2 linked regions of the Ramlibacter pinisoli genome follow. The protein of the gene in region 1 interacts with the protein of each later gene in a pairwise test. Links are inferred from orthologs where the notes say so. Each region holds a gene or a part of one and is shown on either strand. Other genes may lie near its edges.

Region 1 (3,067 bases):
TCTTATCAGATGATTCAGGCATGAACCTCCATCAGTTCCGGTTTGTCCAGGAAGCCGCCCGGCGCAACCTCAACCTGACCGAGGCGGCCAAGGCACTCCACACATCCCAGCCGGGGGTGTCCAAAGCCATCATCGAACTGGAAGAGGAACTCGGCGTCGAGATCTTCGCCCGCCATGGCAAGCGCCTGAAGCGCGTGACCGAACCGGGCCAGCACGTGCTGCGCAGCATCGAGTTGATCATGCGCGAGGTGGGCAACCTCAAGCGCATCGGCGAGCAGTTCAGCGCCGAGGACAGCGGCACGCTGTCGATCGCCACCACCCACACACAGGCCCGCTACGTGCTGCCGGTGCCGGTGGCCCGCTTGCGCGAGGCCTACCCGAAGGTGAACGTCAGCCTGCATCAAGGCTCGCCGGACCAGGTGGCCCGGATGCTGATCGACGAGGTCGCCGAAATCGGCATCGCGACGGAATCGCTGTCCGACTACCAGGAACTGGTCACCCTGCCCTGCTACGAGTGGCAGCACGTCCTGGTGATGCCCCAGGACCACCCGCTGTCCAGGAAGGAGCGAGTGACGCTGGAAGACCTGGCCGCCGAACCGATCATCACCTACCACCCTTCGTTCACCGGGCGCACCCGCATCGACACCGCGTTCGCGACGCGCAAGCTCCAGCCGCGCATCGCGCTGGAGGCCATCGACTCCGACGTCATCAAGACCTATGTGCGCCTCGGGCTGGGGATCGGCATCGTGGCCGAGATGGCCGTGCGCGATGACGGGCAGAATGCCGATCTCGCGGTGCGGCCGCTGGGGACGCTGTTCGGGCAGAACGTGGCGCGGGTCGCGTTCAAGCGCAGTGCCTACCTGCGCAACTTCGTCTTCAAGTTCGCCGAACTGCTGTCCGACCGGCTCGACCGGAACCTGATCGCCAAGGCCATGACCGGCCACGTCAATGACTATGAGCTCTGACACCCTCGTCGCTCGCACGCCCGCCGTGCGCACCAAGCTGCCCGCCGTCGGCACGACCATCTTCACCGTGATGTCCGCCCTGGCGACCGAGACGGGCGCCGTCAATCTCGGCCAGGGATTCCCCGACTTCGAGTGCGACCCGAAGCTGGTGCAGGCCGTGACGGACGCGATGACCCGTGGCCTCAACCAGTACCCGCCCATGACCGGCGTGCCGGCCTTGCGCGACGCGGTGGCGGCGAAGATCTCGGCCCTCTACGGCCATGCCTACGACCCGGCGACCGAGATCACCATCACGGCCGGCGCCACGCAGGCCATCATCACCTGCATCCTGGCGGTCGTGCGGCCCGGCGACGAGGTCATCGTGCTGGAGCCTTGCTATGACAGCTATGTGCCCAACATCGAGCTGGCGGGCGGTACCGTCGTCCGCGTGCCGCTGGTGCCGGGCACGTTCCGCCCCGATTTCGATCGCATCGCGGCGGCCCTGAGCCCGCGCACGCGCGCCATCCTGGTCAACTCGCCGCACAACCCCAGTGCCACCGTGTGGAGCCGCGAGGACATGCTGCGCCTGCAGGACCTGCTGGCACCCACCGAGGTTCTCCTGATCAGCGACGAGGTGTACGAACACATGGTGTTCGACGGCCAGCAGCACCAGAGCGCGTCGCGCTTCCCGGGGCTGGCTGCGCGCAGCTTCATCGTCTCGAGCTTCGGCAAGACCTACCACGTGACCGGCTGGAAGGTGGGCTACGTGGCGGCGCCCGCCTCCTTGTCGGCCGAATTCCGCAAGGTGCACCAGTTCAACGTCTTCACCGTCAACACGCCGGTGCAGCACGGGTTGGCAACCTACATGGCCAACCCCCAGCCCTACCTGGACCTGCCCGCCTTCTACCAGCGCAAGCGCGACCTGTTCCGTGCCGGACTGCAGCGCACCCGGTTCCGCCTGCTGCCCAGCCAGGGCAGCTATTTCCAGTGCGTCGACATCTCCGCCGTCAGCGACCTGTCGGAACAGGAGTTCTGCCTGTGGCTGACGCGCGAGATTGGCGTCGCGGCCATCCCGCTGTCAGCCTTCTACGGCGAAGGCTTCGACCAGCGCGTGGTCCGCTTCTGCTTCGCCAAGCGGGACGAGACGCTGCACACGGCCCTCGACCGACTCGCCCGCCTGTAGCGGGCCCGATCAGCCGGCCGTCCGGCCTTCGATCAGCTTCACCAGCGCCCAGAGCGTCCGGTTCACCGGCGTGGCGACGCCCAGCGCTGCGCCGCGGCGCACGACCAGGCCATTGAGGTAATCGATCTCGCTCGGCTTGCGGCGCGCGAGGTCCTGCGCGGTGGATGAGAACTGCGTCGGCATCGTCTCGGCGATGCGGTGCACCGCCAGGTCGATGTCGCCCGGCACCTGCACGCCCTCCGCATGGGCGACGGCAAGGCATTCCGCCACCGCGTCGCGCATCACCTCGGGAATCCCCTCGCAGCGCACGTTCTCGCCGTAGGGGCGCTGCGCGATGGCCGACACCGCGTTGTACGCGCAGTTCAGGATCAGCTTGGTCCACAGCGCCCCGCGCACGTTTGCGGACACCTCGGTCGGCACACCGGCGGCAACCAGGGCACGGGCGACCGCCTCGGACCGCGCCGATGGCTCGATCACGAGTTCCCCGCGCCCATGGTGGCGCACGTGGCCCGGGCCCGCCATCTCCGAGGCGACGTAGACGACCGCCGCGGCGACGGCGTGGTGCGGCAGGACCAGTCGCAGGCGGTCGGCGTTGTCCACGCCGTTCTGCAGGCACAGCACGAGTGCACCCGGGGCCAGGTGGCCGGCCAGTTGGCGTCCGGCGGACTCGGTGTCCATCGACTTGACACTGAACAGAACCAGGTCCGCGCCTTGCACGACGGCCGCGTCGGTACTCGCCCGCACGCGGACCTGCTCGTCGAACTGGCGGGTTTCCAATCGCAACCCGGTCTGCTCGATGGCCGCCACGTGGCTCTGGCGTGCGACGAGCGCAACGTCATGACCAGCCCGCGCGAGCATGGCGCCGTAGTAGCAGCCGACGGCGCCTGCGCCCATGACCGCAATCTTCAGGTGTGCATCCATGCCGCGATTCTAGGTAGGA
Region 2 (4,143 bases), on another replicon or contig:
CCAGTCGCCATCGATGTAGCGCCGCTTCGACCACGGCATGTCCGTCGCCACGACCAGCAGGCCTGCATCTTCCAGCCTGGACTTCAGCAGCCGCGAGCCGGTCTCCTGCGCGGAACCTGTCTTGCCGTGCAGCAGCAGCACGCCCGTGCCTACAGCCGCCTGGGCCTTGGCCCCGCAGGCCAGCAACACGCCCACGGCGCCCAGCGCCTGCCGGCGATCCAGTCGATCGATCATGCCTGTCCCCTCCTCGCGCCGCGCGGGCGCCACCTCAGTCGTAGACGATCTGCGCCGCCCCGTTGTCGGCCTGCGCCATCCAGCTGGCCAGCGCCGCGTCGGTCGGGAAGAAGCGGGCCTGCTCGCCCAGCTGCAGCTCCGCCGTCGCCGCGTCGCGCCGCAGCGCCAGCCGCACCGGCAGCCCGCGCACCACGTCGCCCTGCTCCGTCTGCTCGCGCCGGGCCGGGAACTCGCGCACCAGGCGTTGGATGTCGGGTGCCTTGCCGTTGACTGCCACGCGCAGGAACTTGCCGAACCGGCAGCGCGCCGTCGCCAGGTCCCAGGCCTGCTGGATCGAGAGCCGGAAGCCGCCGGTGAAGCGGTCCGGCTGCAGCTTGGCCTGCACGATGACCAGCTCGTCGTCCTTGAGCAGGTTGCGGTGGGCGTTGATCACGGCCTCGTCGGCGGTGGCCTCGATGGTGCCGCTCTTGTCGTCCAGCTTGAACAGCGCCAGCTTGCCGCGCTGGCCGTTGATGACGCGGAAGTCGGTGATGATGCCGGCCAGCAGCTGCTGGTCGCGGCTGTCGACCAGGTCGTCGACCTTGGTGCGCACGAAGCGCCGCACCTCCAGCGCCACCTCGTCGAAGAGGTGGCCCGACAGGTAGAAGCCCACCGCCGTCTTCTCGAACGTCAGCCGCTCCTTCACGCCCCAGGGCATGGCCTCCACCAGCGGCGGCTCCTGCGTGCTGGCGGCATGCGAATCGCCCATGTCGAACAGGCCGCCCTGGTGGGCGTTGGCCTCGGCGGCATTGGCGAAGTCGAACGCGCGGTCGATCGAGGCCACCAGCGCAGCCCGGTTCATCTGCAGCGCATCGAAGGCGCCGGCCTTGATCAGGGCTTCCACCGTGCGCTTGTTGATGCGGGTGCGGTCGACCCGCACGCAGAAGTCGTACAGGCTGGTGAAGGGGCCGGACGTGGACCCGGACGAGCCGGCCCCCTTGCCTTCGCGCGCCGCGACGATGGCCTCGATGGCCTGCTGGCCCGTGCCCTTGACGGCCCCCAGGCCGTAGCGGATGACCTTGTCGGTGACCGGCTCGAAGCGGTAGCCGCCGCGGTTGACGTCGGGCGGCTCGAACGACAGGCCGAAGTTCTTCACCGCGTCCTCGAACAGCACCTTCAGCTTGTCGGTGTTGTCCATTTCCACGGTCATGTTCGCGCAGAAGAACTCGGCCGTGTAGTGCACCTTCAGCCAGCCCGTGTGGTAGGCCAGCAGCGAGTAGGCGGCGGCGTGCGACTTGTTGAAGCCGTAGCCCGCGAACTTCTCCATCAGGTCGAAGATCTCGTCGGCCTTCTCCTGCGGGATGGCGTTCTTGGCCGCACCGGCGCGGAACGTCTCGCGGTGCAGGGCCATCTCCTCGGCCTTCTTCTTGCCCATCGCGCGGCGCAGCAGGTCGGCGCCGCCGAGCGAGTAGCCGCCCAGGATCTGCGCCGTCTGCATCACCTGCTCCTGGTAGACCATGATCCCGTAGGTCTCCGAGAGCATGTTGGCCACCAGCGGGTGCGGGTACTCCACGGTCTCGCGGCCGTGCTTGCGCGCCACGAAGCTGGGGATCAGGTCCATCGGGCCCGGCCGGTACAGCGCGTTCAGGGCGATCAGGTCCTCCAGCCGGGTGGGCCGCGCATCACGCAGCATGCCCTGCATCCCGCGCGATTCGAACTGGAACACCGCCTCGGTCTTGCCGTCGGCGAACAGCCGGTAGGTGGGCGCATCGTCCAGCGGGATGGCCTCGAAGGTGAAGTCCTTCTGGCTGGCGTGGCGCTGGCGGATGAACTCGCGGGCGATCTCCAGGATGGTGAGCGTGGCCAGGCCCAGGAAGTCGAACTTCACCAGGCCGGCGGCCTCGACGTCGTCCTTGTCGTACTGGCTCACCGCCGAATCACTGCCCGGCTGCTGGTACAGCGGCGTGAAGTCGGTGAGCTTGCCCGGGGCGATGAGCACGCCGCCGGCGTGCATGCCGACGTTGCGGGTCATGCCCTCGAGCTTCTGCGCGAAGGCCAGCAGGGTCTTGACCTCGTCTTCCTTGTCCAGGCGCTCGGCCAGGATCGGCTCCTGCTGGATGGCCTCGGCGATGGTGATGTGGGTGCCGGGCTTGTTGGGAATGAGCTTGCTGATGCCGTCGCAGAACGTGTAGCTCATGTCCAGCACGCGGCCGACGTCGCGGATGGCCGCGCGCGCGGCCATGGTGCCGAAGGTGGCGATCTGGCTGACCGCCTCGCGGCCGTACTTGTCCTTGACGTACTCGATGACGCGGTCGCGGTTGCCCTGGCAGAAGTCGATGTCGAAGTCGGGCATCGACACCCGCTCGGGGTTCAGGAAGCGCTCGAACAGCAGGTTGTACTGCAGCGGGTCGAGGTCGGTGATCTTGAGCGCGTACGCCACCAGCGAGCCGGCACCCGAGCCGCGGCCCGGCCCCACCGGGCAGCCGTTGTTCTTGGCCCAGTTGATGAAGTCGCCCACGATCAGGAAGTAGCCCGGGAACCCCATCTTGAGGATGGTGCCGATCTCGAACTCGAGGCGCTCGACGTAGCGCGCCATCTGCTTGTCGCGCGCAGCCGCGTCGGGGTACAGCTGTGCCATCCGCTCCTTCAGCCCCTCGTGCGAGGCGAAGCGGAAGTACTCGTCGATCGGCATGCCGTTGGGCGTCGGGAAGTTGGGCAGGCGCGGCTTGCCCAGCTCCAGCACCAGGTTGCAGCGCTTGGCGATCTCCAGCGTGTTGGCCACGGCCGACGGCACGTCGGCGAACAGCGCCTCCATGTCGGCGGACGGCTTGAACCACTGGTCGCGCGTGAACTTGCGTACCCGGCGCTGGTTGGCCAGGATCTCGCCCTCGGCGATGCACACCCGGGCCTCGTGCGACTCGTAGTCGTCCGGCGCGGTGAACTGCACCGGGTGGGTCGCGACCACCGGCAGCTTGAGGTTGGCCGCCAGCTGCACCGCCGCCGCCACGTGGCGCTCGTCGTCGGCCCGGCCGGCGCGCTGGATCTCCACGTAGAAGCGGTGCGGGAAGACCGACGCCAGCTCCAGCGCCACCTGGCTGGCGCGCGCCTCGTCGCCCTGCGCCAGCGCCTGCCCCACCGGACCGGCCTGGGCGCCCGACAGCAGGATCAGGCCTTCGGCCAGCTCGCGCAGCCACTCGAACCTGCAGGCGGCCTGCGCCCGCACCACGTTGCGGGTCCAGGCGCGTGCCAGCAGCTCGCACAGGTTCAGGTAGCCGACACGGTTCTGCACCAGCACGAGCACGCGCGACAGCGCCGTCTCGTCGGTGCCGACGCCCTGCAGCAGCAGCTCGGCGCCGACCAGCGGCTTCACGCCCGTGCCGCGCGCGGCCTTGTAGAACTTGATGGCCCCGAACAGGTTGTTCAGGTCGGTGATCGCCAGGGCCGGTTGGCCATCGGCGGCCGCGGCCTTCACGACGTCGTCGATGCGGTTGGTGCCGTCGACGACGGAAAATTCGGTGTGCAGGCGCAGGTGGACGAACATGGTTCCGATTGTAGGAAGGGCCATGGCGCCGCCCTTCGTAGAATTCCCGGATGGACGCCGTGTTGAATGTGTCGGGCTATCGATTCGCCCGGCTGGACGAGCCGCAACACCTGCGTGACCTGCTGCACGCCGAGGCGTCGGCATTGGGCCTGCGGGGCACCATCCTGCTGGCGCACGAGGGCATCAACCTGTTCCTGGCCGGCCACGCGCCGCAGGTCGACGCGCTGCTCGCGCTGGTGCGCCGGCAGCCCGGACTGCAGGCCCTGGAGGCCAAGCGCAGCTGGTCGCGCGCCCAGCCGTTCCGCCGCCTGCTGGTCAAGGTCAAGCGCGAGATCATCCGCATGAACCAGCCCGCCATCGCGCCGCAAGCCGGCCGCGCGCCCGCCGTC

The links.
Region 2: the proteins of GON04_RS15290 (region 1) and dnaE interact in binary tests that used the Escherichia coli proteins (3 or more experiments, as listed by UniProt). The link is inferred for Ramlibacter pinisoli from one-to-one orthologs.

The regions. Positions count from the first base shown.
Region 1 is NZ_WSEL01000009.1:169,739-172,805, forward strand. The notes cover bases 42-3,040. They hold GON04_RS15290 (pyridoxal phosphate-dependent aminotransferase), read left to right. Parts: upstream 42-954; coding sequence 955-2,127; downstream 2,128-3,040. Other genes in these bases: GON04_RS15285 (CysB family HTH-type transcriptional regulator), read left to right, coding at 42-965; GON04_RS15295 (ketopantoate reductase family protein), read right to left, coding at 2,137-3,036. In the rest of the region: more of GON04_RS15285, read left to right, coding at 21-41. UniProt on the Escherichia coli protein: Shows aminotransferase activity with methionine and histidine as substrates, and to a lesser extent also with phenylalanine.
Region 2 is NZ_WSEL01000003.1:442,460-446,602, forward strand. What follows is about bases 69-4,143. They hold dnaE (DNA polymerase III subunit alpha), read right to left. Parts: upstream 3,755-4,143; coding sequence 269-3,754; downstream 69-268. Other genes in these bases: GON04_RS03295 (alpha/beta hydrolase), read right to left, coding at 69-234; GON04_RS03305 (sulfurtransferase), read left to right, coding at 3,805-4,143. In the rest of the region: more of GON04_RS03295, read right to left, coding at 1-68. UniProt on the Escherichia coli protein: DNA polymerase III is a complex, multichain enzyme responsible for most of the replicative synthesis in bacteria. This DNA polymerase also exhibits 3' to 5' exonuclease activity. The alpha chain is the DNA polymerase catalytic subunit.